Regions from separate parts of the Paenibacillus mesotrionivorans genome, predicted to be linked through region 1. Evidence: predicted binding sites of a transcription regulator. Region 1 holds the regulator's gene; each other region holds the start of a gene.
What was found. The regulator Rex, encoded in region 1, represses fermentation and respiration genes when NADH is low (regulators of the CRP and FNR family bind a similar motif). The targets are predictions, from matches to a motif close to TTGTGAAATATTTCACAA.
Positions count from the first base shown of each region.

Region 2: a site for Rex is predicted at 1,857-1,874, ahead of hydE ([FeFe] hydrogenase H-cluster radical SAM maturase HydE). Genes of this name have one in related genera too.
Region 3: a site for Rex is predicted at 2,486-2,503, ahead of ACI1P1_RS02500 (phosphoketolase family protein). Genes of this name have one in related genera too.
Region 4: a site for Rex is predicted at 1,883-1,900, ahead of adhE (bifunctional acetaldehyde-CoA/alcohol dehydrogenase). Genes of this name have one in related genera too.

Region 1 covers NZ_JBJURJ010000001.1:269,159-273,301, forward strand. Annotated here, with positions in the region: gene ACI1P1_RS01245 (amidohydrolase) at 1-502, opposite strand, end outside; gene ACI1P1_RS01250 (DUF47 domain-containing protein) at 721-1,341, shown strand; gene ACI1P1_RS01255 (redox-sensing transcriptional repressor Rex) at 1,793-2,416, opposite strand; gene dinG (ATP-dependent DNA helicase DinG) at 2,413-4,143, opposite strand, start outside.
Region 2 covers NZ_JBJURJ010000004.1:189,165-193,307, reverse strand. Annotated here, with positions in the region: gene ACI1P1_RS07450 (polysaccharide lyase family 8 super-sandwich domain-containing protein) at 1-16, shown strand, start outside; gene hydE ([FeFe] hydrogenase H-cluster radical SAM maturase HydE) at 688-1,746, opposite strand; gene ACI1P1_RS07440 (copper ion binding protein) at 1,959-2,159, opposite strand; gene ACI1P1_RS07435 (metal-sensitive transcriptional regulator) at 2,208-2,579, opposite strand; gene ACI1P1_RS07430 (heavy metal translocating P-type ATPase) at 2,679-4,143, opposite strand, start outside.
Region 3 covers NZ_JBJURJ010000001.1:525,387-529,529, forward strand. Annotated here, with positions in the region: gene ACI1P1_RS02490 (NAD(+) synthase) at 1-1,162, shown strand, start outside; gene ACI1P1_RS02495 (GntR family transcriptional regulator) at 1,298-2,023, shown strand; gene ACI1P1_RS02500 (phosphoketolase family protein) at 2,618-4,143, shown strand, end outside.
Region 4 covers NZ_JBJURJ010000015.1:88,629-92,771, forward strand. Annotated here, with positions in the region: gene ACI1P1_RS21455 (b(o/a)3-type cytochrome-c oxidase subunit 1) at 1-1,151, shown strand, start outside; gene adhE (bifunctional acetaldehyde-CoA/alcohol dehydrogenase) at 2,044-4,143, shown strand, end outside.

The sequences.
Region 1 (4,143 bases):
GGATCGCCTCCTGCAGCTTCCGGTCCTGCTCCTCCGGCGGACACAGTCCGATGACTCCCCGGGCCAGAACGGCGCGGATCCCGGATTCCTCTACAGCCTTGGCCACCTCATCCATATGGTCATACATATCCACGAAGGTCGTGGTGCCGCCCTTCATCATCTCGACAATGGACAGAAGGGTCCCGCACCGCACGTCCTCTGCAGTAAATTTGGCTTCATTGGGCCACATTTTCTCCGAGAGCCATACCTGCAGGGCCAGATCATCCCCGTAGCCGCGCAAATAAGCCATCGCCGCATGGCCATGGGTATTCACCCAGCCGGGCATAAACAGCTTGCCGCGGGCGTCCAGGCGCTGGACATTGCTTTCACCCGGTTGGCCGGGATAGGCCCCCTCCTCAAGCTCCGTTATCCGGTCACCCTCTACCGCCATATATCCTTTCACTACCGGGCGCACTGCGTCGCCGGTGACAAAAACACCGTTTTCAATAACCAGTCGGGTCATCCGATAAGCCCCTTTCCTGTTGCTGCAGAATTATAAGTGCCGCAGGCAATCTCTTTTCTTCACTCTACAATGACCGGAAGGGAAAATCAAGAAAAGATCCATTGCATACGGGACGGAGAATATGGTATTTTAAGAGTTACGGATGCATAACAAAGGATGCATGAAGTTTTCGAATAAACGGGCACTTGAATGCCCGCAAGCCTTGGAGGTCTTTGGACATGGCAATCGGCAAGAAACAGGACGAGGATTTTTACGTACTGCTGACACAATCCGCAGAGAATACGCTTCAGGCTGCCCACGTATTCCGCCAGGCGATGATGAGCGAAGGCTCCCCTACCGCCTACCAGCAGGAGCTTCGCGACTTGGAGCATAAGGGAGACACCATTACCCACTCCGTTTTCCGCGGGCTGAACAAGGTGTTTATTACCCCCATCGACCGGGAGGACATTCTGGCTCTGGCTGCCAAGATGGACGACGTGATCGACGGCATTGAAGAATGCATCGCGCGGTTTGATTATTTGAATATTCAGGCTACGGATCATTACATGAAGGAGTTCTCGGTTGTGCTGGTGAATGCCTGCCAATACATACTGGACGCCATCAAGCTGCTTTCCAAGAAGAAGTACATGCAGATTGCCGAATTCACCGTGAAGATCAACAGCATGGAGAACGAAGGAGACAAGCTGCTCCGTCAAGGCATCAAGGATATTTTCCACAATCCCAAGGATCCGTACCATGACTTCAAGCTGAAGGAAATGTATGAACAGCTGGAGCTGACTACTGATGCCTGCGAGAACGTGGCCGACATTCTGGACGGCATTGTATTGAAGTACGCGTAAGTGATGGTTTGAAAGAGACTGCCCCAGGGCGGTCCACAGCCGGCTGCAATCGATGATTGCGGCCTTTTTTTATTTTGAGGCTTACACTACACCAACGTACTGCATGTTCAAACTTTGCTTTAGAGGGTTGCACACGTTAGAACGTTACTCCCATTCTCTTCCGAAATGCAAAAGTACATTTATTGGAGAGACAAACCTTCGTTTTATCGTCTTTCCTGCAAAAATGCAGTTATTTCCATCACATGGGGGCATTATGAAGCCTGGGCGGAGGAAATAGGTGCACTTTTGCATTTGGTATGCAGCAAACGTCGGGTTCCGGGGAGAATAGATGCACTTTTGCAAGGAGAAACGCCCGCTGTTCGATCGCCAAAAACCACCTCCACAAAAACATCAAAAAAAGGGATGCCCGCCTGATGGGGACATCCCTTTCCACATAATATTCTGTATGCCGCTATTCGTCCAAATAATAGGCCAGGCTTTGCAGATCCGTCGTAAAGTCCGCATTATGCACCCGGATGTGCATCGGAACCTTAATAATCACCGGCGCAAAGTTCAGGATCGCTTCTACCCCGCCGCGCACGAATTCATCCGCCACCGACTGGGCCTCCGAAGCCGGAACCGTGATAATGCCAATTCGGATGGCCTCCTCACGAATCGTCCCAACCAGCTCCTTCATAGGATGCACCTGCAGGTTATTGATGCTGGTGCCCACCTTGTCCGGACTGTCGTCGAAGATGGCCGTAATCTTCATATTGTCCTTCAGATAGACATTGTAGTTGCACAGCGCCCGTCCCAGGTTTCCCGCTCCCACCAGGGCAACGGCAATGTCTTGGTTCAGCTTCAGAATCTGCCGGATCTTCTCGATGAGGTAATTCACATCGTATCCGATCCCCTTCTTGCCGAACTCCCCGAAATACGCCAGATCCTTGCGGATTTGGGCCGGGTTCAGGTCCAACTTGTTGCCCAGGTCCTGGGAGGACACAGTCTGGACATTCTTCATATTCAATTCGTTAAGAAACCTTAGATATACCGGAAGCCTTCGTACGACGGCCTCCGAAATCTTCTCCGTCTTCAACCTTCCTCACTCCTCATCCATTCCATGATTCTCGGCACCAATTGCGAAGTTGTCATATGCTCAATCTTCGGCCCGGGCAGGGAGTAAAGAAAATGCTTGCCGTATGCCGTATCAATCACCCGGGTATCATAGACAATAACCGTTCCTTTATCGGTGGCGGTCCGCACCAGCCGGCCGAAGCCCTGTTTGAAGCGGATAACCGCCTGGGGCACAGAATATTTGATAAAGGGGTTCTGTCCTTTTTCCTTATAAAGCTCGCACTTGGCCTCCACAAGAGGATGGTTGGGCGGCTGAAAAGGCAATCTCACAATAGCCAGGCAGCTTAACGCATCTCCGGGAATGTCCACACCCTCCCAGAAGGAGCTGGTGCCCAGCAGGACACTTGCGGCACTGTCCTTGAACATCCGCGTCAGCTTACTCCGGTTGCCGCCGTCCATCCCCTGCCCCAGCACCTGAATCCCTCTTGAGGCCAGCTCTTCCTTCAGCCTCTGGTGAACCGCCTTCAGCATCCGGTACGAGGTGAACAGCACAAGCATTCTTCCGTTGGTTGCCACCGCCACATCGCGCAGAGATTCCGTAAGCTTCTCGATATAATACGCTTCGGCGGCACTGCCCTTAATATTGGGAAAATCGCGGGGCACCGCTACCAGCGCCTGCTCCCTGTATTGAAAGGGGGATGGCAGAATGACCGTCCGGACCTTGCCGGACGGGCTATTCTCCATAAGCCCCAGCTGTTCGCAGATATAATGAAATTTCTTGTCCACGGACAAGGTGGCAGATGTCAATATTATACTATCTTTTGCATCAAAAAAGAACTGTCGAAGAATGGCGCTTACATCCGCAGGAACACTTACCAATTGAAGGGACTTACTCTTGAACTGGCTGCTCGCTTCCAGCCAATACACATCATCCTGCTCAGGCATATGCATAAACCTGTGAAGGGTATCCCGGTGCCTGTCCAGATCCTTGCCGGCCCCGTTCAAATCCGTAACCAGAGTCTGTATGCCCAGGTCATCCTGGACATCCTTCCAATCATTCAGCAGCCGGTCCAGCTGCCGCGAAGCTTCACCAAGGCCAACGTAGATATTCTCCTCCATCTTCCGGAGAGTCTCCCAGCTAGGAGGAAGCATGGCGGGTTTAACCCGCACCACCAGCTGCCCGGCTTCCGCCGATGCAGGGTCGGAGGCGCTGGCCGACATTCCCGCAAAGTCATACAGCAGCTGGGACAGCTCGTCCCAGTGCTCCTTGGCCTCCACCAGCTTCTCCTCCACGTCCACTATAGCCCGCAGCCACTTGGATGCTTTATCCCCAGCCGCATGCTCTTGAATACGCATGGATACCAACGGCAGGAGGCCCGAACGGGAATCCTTATACAGCCATGTCAACGTGTGCACAAAGCTAAGGTAATGCAGCTCCAAGCCCAGATGCTTGGCCGCTACCTCCTCGAAGTGATGAGCCTCGTCCACGATTAACTGCGAATAAGCCGGCAGCAGCCGGTTCTCCGCTTTAATATCCGTAAACAGCAGGGAATGATTGACGATAATCACGTCCGCCTGGGTAGATTCATGCTTTGCCCGGTGGTAGAAGCAGCGCCGGAACCAAGGGCAGTGGCGGTTCAAGCAAGAATCCGCATCGCTTTGCACATCCTGCCAGAAGTCATTGCCTTTGGAGGTCAAATACAGCTCCTCGTCGTCTCCCCGTTCTGTGTCAGAGAGCCATACGGTCAT
Region 2 (4,143 bases), on a different contig from region 1:
CTACCGGCAGCAGTAACAAAGGAACACCGTTGATGGTGTTCCCTCTGCTTCTAAACGCATCGGCTCACTGACGCAGCCTGTTTCCTTCTGCGGCTTACCCGCTTCCGCAGCCTGACCGCTTACGGCACTGATTACTTACGCAGCTTGCCCGCATCCTTCCAACCGCGCGCGGTTTGGTCCGTATGAGGCTGACTAACACCCCGCGGCCTGATCACTTACGGAACTGAGCGACTCTTAAAAAAGTAAAATCGGCTTATTGGAATTTTAACGGAACTCAGAGGCTCTTACAGAAGCAAACTCAGCCTTAAGGCCGCTCACATCCCATCTAACAGTCTCTCAGTTCCGTTAACGCTGGAGCCAGCCGATTTTCTCCCTATAAGCGCTTCTCAGTTCCGTTACAGTTACTGTGGATGAACATTTCGAGGATCCAGGCGGATTTTCCGGGTTGTAGCGGACGATCGAGGACGGTCGAGGACGGTCGAGGACAGTTGAGAACAGTTGAGGATAGTCGAGGACGTTTCGCCAGTCGCCGTCTCCCATCGCCCATCTCCCACCCTCACATCTCACATCAAAATAGGCCCAGCTAATAAAAAGACCCGCATCCGGCAGCAGAACGCAGCCGTGTGCGGGTCTTTCAGTTTGTTTGGTGCAATGAAAACGGGCAGCCGCCCAATATATGCAATTGCGCTACGCCTCCACAGGCTCCTGCCAGTTCAGGCTATCGCCCCGGCCCATATCCACCTCGAAGCCGCTGACCTTGATACGCATCTCGATGCAGCCGCGGCAGTGGGCCGCTTCGTCACCGGTGCAGATTTTATTCTCGTAGAGGGCGTATTTTTCCCGGACAGAGGTAGGAGACAGGTTGGGCATCACCACGTTGGCTCCGGCCTTGATGGCCTTCTCCCGGCCCTGCGGGTCCAGGCTGCCCATAGCTGTGGTGGCCGGCAGATTTGCTTTGGGCACCAACAGACGGGCAAATGCAACCATCACCAAGGTATTGTCCACGGTGCCGCCCTTCGAACCCTTCAAGGGGGTATCACTGTGGGGGATAAACGGACCGATGCCGATCATATCCGGCTGGAAACGGTGGAGGAAATCCAAATCCTCCGCCAGATGCTCAAGGGTTTGTCCCGGCAGCCCCACCATAAATCCGGCGCCTACCTGGTAGCCGATTTCCTTCAACATACGCAGGCATTCCATCCGGTTATCGAAGGACATGTTTGGATGGAGAGACTCATACAGCTCCCGGGAGGCCGTCTCGTGGCGGAGCAGGAACCGCTCAGCGCCAGCCTTGTACAACGCCTCGTATTCACTGCGGCTGCGTTCCCCAATGGACAGCGTAACCGCGGCGTCGGGGAACTCCCCCTTGATCATACCCAGAATATCCGTAAGCCGGTCTACCGTGTACCACATATCCTCCCCGCTCTGGAGCACGAAGGTGCGGTAGCCCAATTCATATCCCTCCCGGCAGCAGGCGAGGATATCCTCAGGGGCCAGGCGGTACCGGTCCGCATTGCGGTTGCCGGCGCGGATGCCGCAATACATGCAGTCCCGGCGGCAGTAGTTGGAGAATTCCACCAGCCCCCGCATAAATACCCGCGGCCCGTAGTGGGCAAGACGGGTTCGGTTAGCATAATCGAACAGCCGCGATTTATGCTGCGGGTCCTCCATCATGCGGAGCGCATCTATAATCTCATCCTTGGTAAGCGAATGGGTCTCAAACAGCTGATCCAGCAGATCCGTCATGATGTTATCCTCCTTGCCGGCCGCTCCATGTGGTGCACAGGCCTCCGGCTGTCTCTTTTCCCCACCGTAGCACGGGAAGCGAGACGGGAGATATGATTTTTATCATATTATTGTGAAACTTTTCACACCCAGTATCGGAGAAGTCCGTATACAAGAAAAAAGCAGCACAGACGGCTTTCCCGCCAAGTGCTGCTTCCCTGTTTTCACCTGTTTCAGACTACGTCGTAGCCTTGGTCTTCAATAGCATTCTTCAATGCGGCTTCATCCAGCTTGGACGCATCATATTCCACGGTGACGGTTTTGGCCGCCAGGTCCACCGTGCCCTTGGCTCCGATATTTTGCAGGGCGCCCTCTACGGATTTTACGCAATGATTGCAGGACATGCCTTCTACCTTCAGAGTTGCTTGTGCCATGTTCAATCTCTCCTTTGAAAAATTATATTTGATCGCTGCCACCTTCAATTACCGCATCAGTTTGTTGACGGTGATCAGCAGCTCATCCAGAACCTCATTGTCCCCTTCCAAAATACGCTCCACCACACAGGATTTCATATGGCCCTCCAGCAGCAGCTTGCCCACTCCGTTCAGAGCGGACTGAATCGCCGCGATCTGGTTCAGGACATCGTCGCAATAAACATCCTTCTCGATCAGCCCCTTCACACCACGGATCTGTCCTTCAATCCGGTTGAGCCGGTTTACGAGGCTGGACTTCATCTCCTGGGAATGATGGCTTTTGCGGGGCTGGGTGGAGTCGCAGCAGCCCGCTCCCTCATGGCCCGTTCCATGTGAAGGGCTGCAGTGGTTTTGGCTGTCCTGATTCATTTTGTCTTCCATTTTACTCGAGCCTCCTCTCTGGCAAAGTCCGTCCGCCGAAGCGGGGCGGCTCTGCTTTTTTTATGGGAATGCTTTAGAAAAGGCGGTTTCCTACAGGGGTTACAGCTTGATGCGCTGCAGCCGGAGAGCGTTCAGCACTACCGATACCGAGCTCATGGCCATGGCCGCACCGGCCAGCCAAGGAGCCAGGAACCCGGCGGCGGCAATAGGGATGCCCAGGGAGTTGTAAGCCAGAGCCCAGAATAAATTCTGCTTAATATTCCCCATGGTTCTGCGGCTCATGTAGATGGCGTCGGCGATGCCGTTCAGGTCGCCCCGGAGAAGCGTGATGTCCGCGGCCTCCATGGCCACGTCCGTGCCGGTGCCCATAGCCATACCGATGTCGGCTGTAGCCAAGGCCGGAGCATCGTTAATGCCGTCGCCTACCATCGCCACCTTGCGGCCCTCCTGCTGGAGCTTGCGGACCTCCTCCGCCTTGCCCTCCGGCAGCACCTCCGCCAGCACCCGGGGAATCCCCGCCTGCTTGGCAATGGCCTCTGCTGTGCGCTGATTGTCGCCGGTTAGCATCACCACGGTCAGGCCCAGCTTCAACAGTCGGTCCACCGCCTCGCGGGAGGACTCCTTCATGGTGTCCGCCACGGCCAGGACGCCCGCATAAGTCCCGTCCACCGCCACCAGCATGGCGGTTTTGCCCGCTTGCTCCAGCCGTTCCATCTCCCGGCCGGCGCCGCCAAAATCCACGCCGCTCTCCTCCAGGAGACGGCGGGTGCCAACGGCCAAACGCCGATCCTCTATCGTGGCGCGGATGCCGTAGCCCGGCACCGCGGCGAACTCTCCGGCGGCGGCCAGAACCAACCCCCGCTCCTCCGCCCCCCTGACAATGGCCTCGGCCAGGGGATGCTCCGACGGCTTCTCCGCCGCGGCCGCCAGGCGGAGCAATAGATCCTCCCCGCCCTGCCAGCCCGGGGCGGGAATCACATCCGTGAGCACCGGCTTGCCGTGGGTGACGGTGCCGGTTTTGTCCAGCACAACGGTATCGATGTGCCCGGTTTGCTCCAGATGCTCGCCGCCCTTAAACAGGATGCCCGCCTCAGCGGCACGTCCGGAGCCTGCCATAATTGAGGTGGGTGTAGCCAGCCCCAAGGCACAGGGGCAGGCGATAACCAGCACCGCGATGGCTTTCTCCAGCGCTCCGGCGAATTCTCCCGGTGCAATGGCATAATACCACAGAAGGAAGGTAATCGCCGCTAAAGCGACCACTACGGGAACGAAAATTCCGGATATTTTGTCCGCCACCCGCTGGATGGGAGCCTTGGAGCTTTGGGCCTCCTCCACCACCCGGATGATCTGGGCCAGCGCCGTGTCCCGGCCCACCTTGACCGCACGGACCTTTAGGGCCCCGTTTTTGTTAATAGTTGCCCCGATCACCTGGTGCCCGGGCGCCTTCTCCACCGGAATGCTCTCACCGGTGATCATGGATTCGTCTACCGCCGAGCTGCCCTCCAGCACCAACGCATCCACGGGAATTTTTTCACCCGGCTTCACCAGCAGCACGTCTCCCGCC
Region 3 (4,143 bases), 260 kb from region 1:
AACCCGGCTAACCGTAGCCGATATCGATATTCCCAAGCTCCATTATTCCCGCACCGTCATGGGCACCTTCCGGGCGGGCCGGGGCGCAGGGGATTATCGGGTTATCGGCTTCTCGTACCCTGCCGCGGCCACAGCAGTAGACAAGCCGCGGAAGCTGGCCCGCAAGGTGGCACCGAATCCCTTTGTACCCGGCAATCCGCTCTTGCGGGACGAACGCTGTCAAGAGATTTTGTCCATCCAGACCTCCGGGCTTATGAAGCGCATCCGCCATATCGGCATCAAACAGGCAGTGATCGGTATTTCCGGCGGCCTGGATTCCACCCTGGCGCTGCTTGTTGCGGTCCGTGCCATGAAGCGGCTGGGTCGTCCGGCCAGTGACGTTTTGGCTGTCACCATGCCCGGCTTCGGCACCACCAACCGGACCTACGACAATGCCGTAGGCCTCATTAAGGCTCTGGGTGCTTCCATGATGGTGGTGGATATTAAAGCCGCCTGCCTGCAGCATTTTGCCGATATCGGCCATGACAAGGATGTGCATGACCTTACTTATGAGAATGTGCAGGCCCGGGAACGGACCCAGATTCTCATGGACCTGGCCAACAAAAACGGCGGTATCGTCATCGGCACGGGGGATTTGTCGGAGCTGGCCTTGGGCTGGTGCACCTACAATGGAGACCACATGTCCATGTACGGTGTGAACGGGGGAATCCCGAAAACCCTGATCAAGTTTGTGGTGCAATGGTATGCGGACTATGAAGCGGACGATGCGGTGAAGGGTTTCCTACATGACATTATCGCCACCGGCATCAGCCCTGAGCTTCTGCCGCCCTCGCCAACCGGCGAAATTGCCCAATTGACAGAGAACATTCTTGGACCGTACGACGTCCATGATTTCTATCTGTATTACATGCTGCGGACGGGGGCCCCGCCGGCGAAGATTCTGTATCTTGCCGAGGAGGCGTTCGCCGGCGTATTCACCCGGGAGCAGCTGGTTTCCTGGATGCGGGTGTTCTACGCCCGCTTCTTCTCCCAGCAGTTCAAACGCTCCTGTCTGCCTGACGGCCCCAAGGTGGGGACGGTCAGCCTATCTCCGCGGGGAGATTGGCGGATGCCCAGTGACGCCTCCGGCGCGCTGTGGCTGAAAGAGGTTGAAGCGCTGTAAACCTTGCCCATCGACCGGATACGGTGGTTTTTCACGGTATCCGGCCTCCGGTGAGGACCGACGGTTTTCTTTATGATATAGTAAAAGTGCCGGTTGACACGGACATCATTCCAGGGTCCTTAAGAAGGAGTTACCATGACACAATTCGTCTATAAGCAAATCGTCGACGATCTCAAGAAGAAGATCTTCGCGGGGGATTTTCCCGATATGCGCCTGCCGGACGAGCGCAGTCTCAGTGAAACCTATCAGGTCAGCCGCAGCTCTATCAAGCGGGCGCTGACCAAGATGGAGCATGCCGGCATCATTTTCAAAAAACGGGGCTCCGGCACCTTTATCAACCCGTTATACATCAAGAATGAATCCATCTTCAATTACGAGGGCTCCAACCTGGGAGTCACGGATAATTTCCAGATGCACGGGGTCAAGCCCAAAATCCGCGTCCTGAGCTTTGAGGTAATTCCGCCGACGGAGGAGCTGCAGCGGGACCTGTTCCTGCAGCCCCATGATTTTGTGTACAAAATTGTCCGGCTGCGCCTGTTTGACGAAACCCCGTTTATGATCGAAACCGGCTACATTCCCATCAAGATCATCCAGAATCTGAACCAGACGATTATTGAGGGTTCGATTTTTAACTACCTGGAGGAAGCCCATAATCTGGCGGTAACCAAGTCCTTCCTCTCCGTTTACGCCGAACCTTCGGATGACCGCGACCGGGAACTGCTGGACCTGAAGGAGCATGAGCCGGTGGGGATTATGGAAGGGATCTTCTTCCTGGATAACGGTACGCCGCTGGAGTTCTCCAATATGCGCTTCCACTACAAGTATCTGAAGTTCAATACCTTTGTATCGGTGCAGGAATAAGGATCGGACAACCGTCCGGTCTTTTTTATTTGTGGGGGAAGACCTGCCTGCTTGTACTGCCGCCGCGGCAGCTGCTCTCTGTCGTGGCTGCTCTCTGTCACGGCTGTTCTGGAGTCCAAGTAACTCTGTGTCCCCGGCTCCGGTTCTAACGGAAGCACGAGACCTTATTTGGCCAGAAAACGGTGTTTCGAAATTCTAACGGCGGTGAGAGACCTTATTGGGGCTTTTTGGCCTCCCAACCTGGGATTTCCCCTCAAATAGCGGCTGTGGCCGCCGTTAGAATTTTGGAGCTGCTCAATTGGGGCAAATAGCGGCGCTGGCCGCCGTTAGAATAATTAGCTACCAAGTTAGCTCCTCCCATTAACGGAGTCCGCACTGCAGAACCCACCTTCACCCTCCATCAAAAACCCATCACCCCGATAACCACCCATGTAAACGCCATCATTCGACAAAGTTCATAGTAAGTTCATTTTTTCACATAATTGGACCGTATTACTTTCAAAAATGATTGATTTCAATTTCTGAAGTGGTTATTATGAATTTGAAATTACGGAGAGATCAGACAGAAACAAAATTTCGATAGGAGTGGAAGAAATGACACTGACTACTCAAGTTCTGGATTACTCCTCCAAGGCGTATCTGGATAAGCTCGACGCCTATTGGCGCGCAACCAACTACATTTCCGTAGGCCAGCTTTATCTGAAGGGCAACCCCCTGCTCAAGGAACCTTTGCAGGATGCCCACGTGAAGGTAAAGCCCATCGGCCACTGGGGCACCATCCCCGGCCAAAACTTTATCTATGCCCACTTGAACCGGGTTATTACCAAGTATGATCTGGATATGTTCTACATCGAAGGCCCCGGCCACGGCGGCCAGGTTATGGTGTCCAACTCCTATCTGGACGGCAGCTACACCGAGATTTATCCGCAGATCACCCGGGACATTCCCGGCCTGATCAAGCTCTTCAAGCAGTTCTCCTTCCCGGGCGGAGTCGCTTCCCATGCCGCACCGGAAACACCGGGCTCCATCCATGAAGGCGGCGAGCTGGGCTACGCCCTCTCCCACGGTGTTGGCGCCATTCTCGACAATCCGGAGCTGATCTCCGCTGTTGTCATCGGCGACGGCGAAGCCGAAACCGGTCCGTTGGCGGCATCCTGGTTCTCCAACCGTTTCATCAACCCCATCACCGACGGCGCAGTACTGCCGATTCTTCACCTAAACGGCTTCAAAATCAGCAACCCCACCATCCTGTCCCGCCAAACACGGGAGGAGATGGATGCCTATTTCACCGGTATGGGCTGGGAGCCCCACTATGTGGAGGGTTCTGATCCGGAGCTGATGCATCCCCAGATGGCCAAGGTATTGGATACCGTTATTGATAAAATCAAAGCCATCCAAAAGAATGCCCGTGAAAACAACAACACAACCCGTCCACTGTGGCCGATGATCGTCTGCCGCACGCCCAAGGGCTGGACCGGTCCGATGGAATGGGACGGCGTTCCCAACACAGGCTCCTTCCGTGCCCACCAGGTGCCGATTCCCGTGGACCAAAAGAACATGCAGCATGCCCCCGCTCTGATGGAATGGATGAACAGCTACCGTCCGCAGGAGCTTTTCAACGACCAAGGCCGTCTGCTGCCCGAAATCGAAGAAATTCTGCCTACCGGCAACAGAAGAATGGGCAAAAACCCGGTTACCGACGCCGGCAGACTTGTGAAGGACCTGAAGCTGCCCGACTTCACCAAGTTCGCCCTTGACAATTCCAAGCCTGGCCAAATCATCGCCCAAGACATGCTGGTGCTGGGCAAATATATGAAGGAAGTTATCGAGCTCAATGAAGCTCAGCGCAACTTCCGCATCTTCGGTCCGGACGAAACCATGTCCAACCGTCTGGGACCCGTGTTCGAAGTCACCAAGCGTCAATGGATGGATGCCATTCAGGAGCCGCAGGATGAATTCCTTGCTCCTTACGGCCGTGTCATCGATTCCCAGCTATCCGAGCATCAGGCGGAAGGTTTGCTGGAAGGCTACGTGCTTACTGGGCGCCATGGATTTTTTGCCAGCTATGAAGCGTTCCTGCGGGTTGTAGACTCCATGATCACCCAGCACTTCAAGTGGCT
Region 4 (4,143 bases), on a different contig from region 1:
GCGGGATTACGCCACTCTTCATGTTTATGTCGGCGGTTACCATGGCCTTGTGGATGGTGGCGACGCTGGGGGTCGCCTTCGAGGTTATCGCTTTGCTGATTCCCTGGTCCTTCGGCTGGGTCGACCGGGTGCATGTGATGCTGTCCCGGACACTGTTCTGGTATTTCGGCCATCCGCTGGTCTATTTTTGGCTGCTGCCCGCTTATATCTGCTGGTACACGGTCATCCCGAAGGTGATCGGCGGACGAATTTTTAGCGATGCGCTGGCCCGGCTTTCCTTTTTGCTGTTTCTTGTATTCTCCGTTCCTGTGGGCTTTCATCATCAGCTGATGGAGCCGGGTATTCCAAGCATTTGGAAGTACATTCAGGTGGTACTCACCTTTATGGTCATCATTCCTACATTGACTACGGCCTTTTCCACCTTTGCGGTGTTTGAGCTGCGCGGCAGGGAGCTGGGGGGTAGGGGGCTGTTCGGTTGGCTCCGGCTCATGCCCTGGCGGGATGTCCGGTTTTTCGCTCCGTTTATGGGCATGCTGGCCTTTATCCCCGCGGGTGCAGGCGGCATCATCAATGCCTCCAACCAGATGAACGCAGTGGTTCATAACACGCTGTGGGTGACGGGACATTTGCATCTGACTGTGGCCACAACGGTCGCCCTGACCTTTTTCGGCATCACCTATTGGCTGATCCCTTCTATTCTGGGGAAGACGCTCACGCCGGGTATGCACCGGCTGGGTTTGATCCAGACCGTACTATGGCTGGTGGGTATGGTGTTTATGTCCGGCTCCATGCATACGGTGGGCCTTCTGGGCTCTCCCCGCCGCACGGCGTATACCACCTACGGGGATCATCCGGACAGTGTCCTTTGGATGCCTTATTATGTAGCAATGGCAGTGGGCGGCACCATTCTATTCGCAGGTGTGCTGCTGATGATGGTTAATGTGGTCCGGCTGCTTAGGGCGCCAACCGGAAGCACTGAATTTCCCGTGGCCGAACCTGCGGAGGGAGCCGCGCCTGCACCCCGGCTGTTTGAACGCTGGGGCGTATGGATGGCCGTGGTGGTGGCGTTGATCCTGGCAGCCTATGCCGTCCCTGTTATGGATATGGTGGTCAATCCGGTGCCGGGTTCACCGCCTGTAGTGACTTGGTAATAGTAACGGATCCATCCCGTGAAAAAAAAGGCTCCGGCTTGCCTTGTTTTTGAAGGCGGCTGGAGCTTTTATTTTGCCGGTGGCTGGTGGACGCTAGTACGGCGTTTGCCTTGCGGACCGACGATCCGTTAATTCCCACAAAACGAGTATTTTCCGGACCCAACGGACCGTGAATCCGTTATTCGGTGCAAAAAGAGTGGTATGCAGATGATGCGGGCACAATAACGCCTTCTGTGTCCGTGAAATCTGCAAAAGCGCGAAAAAAGTAGAAATAAGGGAGCCTCAGTCCGTTAGCAACAAGCTAACTCTGGAGCAGCAGATTCCTCACCCTACCCGATAGTGCTCTTCCATACAGCCGAAGTACACCCCTTCTCCATTCATCTCAAACTGACCCTGAGGGAAGGGGATAATGGACGTAAAGGAGCAAACAACATGTCCCAAACCCTGCAAAATCCATGTGCTAGTGCCATTTCCATTAATTTCAAATCCACTCAACTTAGGAAAGTATTTTGCAACATTTAGACATTATTTCAACCCAAATCCGAACATTCGGAGCGAAGATCACAAAATAGTCAAGAATTAACGCAACGCGTCACATTTCGGACAAAGTTTCACGTGAAAATTGATTATGAAAACGTAATCAATTGTCAAAATAAAATCTTTTTAATGTAAGCGTTTGTACACTCTTTACGAATGCAAAAAGTTTAGCTATAATCAGAATCAATAAAGGGTTGTGAAATTATTCACGTAAAAGATGTGAAATTATTCACGTAAAATCGTTACAAACTTCACACTAGTTATTACCAGTTCAATATGATACTGTGATAAGTATCATACTAACGTGAAGCATTCGACATAACCCAGAATATAGCTCTAGGAGGCGGAGATTAACATGGCAGTTAAAGAAACCAAGTTAAAAGAGCAGATGTCAGTTCAAGAACAAGTGGATCTTCTGGTTTCCCGCGCAAAGCAAGCCTATCAAGAGTACATGAAGCTGGATCAGGCGCAAATCGACAAGATCGTTCAAGAAATGGCTCTTGCCGGGCTTGACAAGCATATGTATCTGGCTAAGCTGGCAGTGGAAGAGACCGGCCGCGGCGTGTATGAAGACAAAATCACCAAGAACATCTTTGCAACGGAATATATCTATCATAGCATCAAGTACGAAAAAACCGTCGGTGTTATTGAAGAGAACCCGTACGAAAACTTCAAGAAGGTTGCTGAGCCTGTAGGTGTTGTTGCAGGTGTAACTCCCGTAACCAACCCGACTTCGACTGCCATGTTTAAATCCATTATCTCTGCCAAAACCCGTAACCCGATTATCTTTGCCTTCCATCCCTCCGCTCAAAAATGTTCTTCGGCAGCGGCTAAGGTGCTTCTGGATGCAGCAGTGGCTAACGGCGCTCCGCAGCACGCGATTCAATGGATCGAAGCTCCTTCCATTGAAGCTACCAACCTGCTGATGAACCACCCGGGTGTGTCCCTGATCCTGGCTACCGGCGGTCCTGGCATGGTAAAGGCTGCTTACAGCACAGGCAAACCGGCTCTGGGCGTAGGCGCAGGCAACGTGCCCGCATTCATCGAGAAAACAGCAAACATTGCGCAAGCAGTTAATGATATTATCCTGTCCAAATCCTTCGACAACGGCATGATTTGCGCATCCGAGCAAGCGGTCATCATCGAAGAGCCGATCTATGAAGTAACCAAGAAGTGCTTCGCCGACCAAGGCTGCTACTTCCTGAACCCGCAAGAAATCGAGCAGCTGACCAAGCTGGCCATCAACCTTGAGAAGTGTGCCGTTAACCCGGTTATCGTTGGCCAATCCGCTGTGAAGATTGCCGAAATGGCTGGCCTGAAGGTTCCTGCCAACACCAAGATCCTGATCGCCGAGATCAGCGGCGTAGGCACCAAGTTCCCGCTGTCCGCTGAGAAGCTGTCCCCGATCCTGGCTTGCTACAAGGTTAAGACTGCAGAGCAAGGCATCGAACGCGCGGCTGAAGTTGTTGCATTCGGCGGCATGGGCCACAGCTCCGCGATCCATTCCAATGACCAAGACGTGATCACTGCTTTCGCTAACCGTCTGCAAACCGGCCGTGTTATCGTCAACTCGCCTTCCACACACGGCGCTATCGGCGACATTTACAACACCAACCTGCCTTCCTTGACTCTGGGCTGCGGCTCCTACGGCGGAAACTCGACTTCCTCCAACGTAACTGCAGTTAACCTAATCAATGTGAAAAGGGTGGCGTACCGTACTGTGAATATGCAATGGTTTAAGGTACCGCCGAAGATCTACTTCGAAAAAGGTGCAACTCAATACCTGTCCAAGATGCCTGACATTTCCCGCATCGCAATCATTACTGACCCGATGATGGTGAAATTCGGGTATGTAGAGAAGATCGAATACTACCTGCGCAAGCGTCAAAACCCGGTTTATGTGGAAGTGTTCTCTGAGGTTGAGCCCGATCCTTCCGTAGAAACTGTAGAACGCGGCCGCGCTATGATGGAACGCTTCCAGCCGGACTGCATTATCGCACTGGGCGGCGGCTCCGCAATGGACGCAGCTAAAGCAATGTGGCTGTTCTTCGAATATCCGGACACCGACTTCTCTGCTATCAAGCAAAAGTTCATGGATATCCGCAAACGGATCTACAAGTACCCCCGTCTGGGCAAAAAGGCCAAGTTTGTGGCCATCCCGACTACTTCGGGTACCGGTTCCGAGGTAACCTCCTTCGCGGTTATCACCGACAAGAATGCAGGCAACACCAAGTATCCGCTGGCTGACTACGAGCTGACTCCGGACGTTGCCATCATCGACCCGGAATACGTGCTGACACTGCCGAAGGGCCTTGTTGCCGACACCGGTATGGACGTTCTGACTCACGCCATCGAAGCTTATGTGTCCATCATGGCTAACGATTACACCGACGGCTTGGCTATGAAGGCTATCCAGCTGGTATTCGAAAACATCGAGAAATCCTATGCCGGTGAT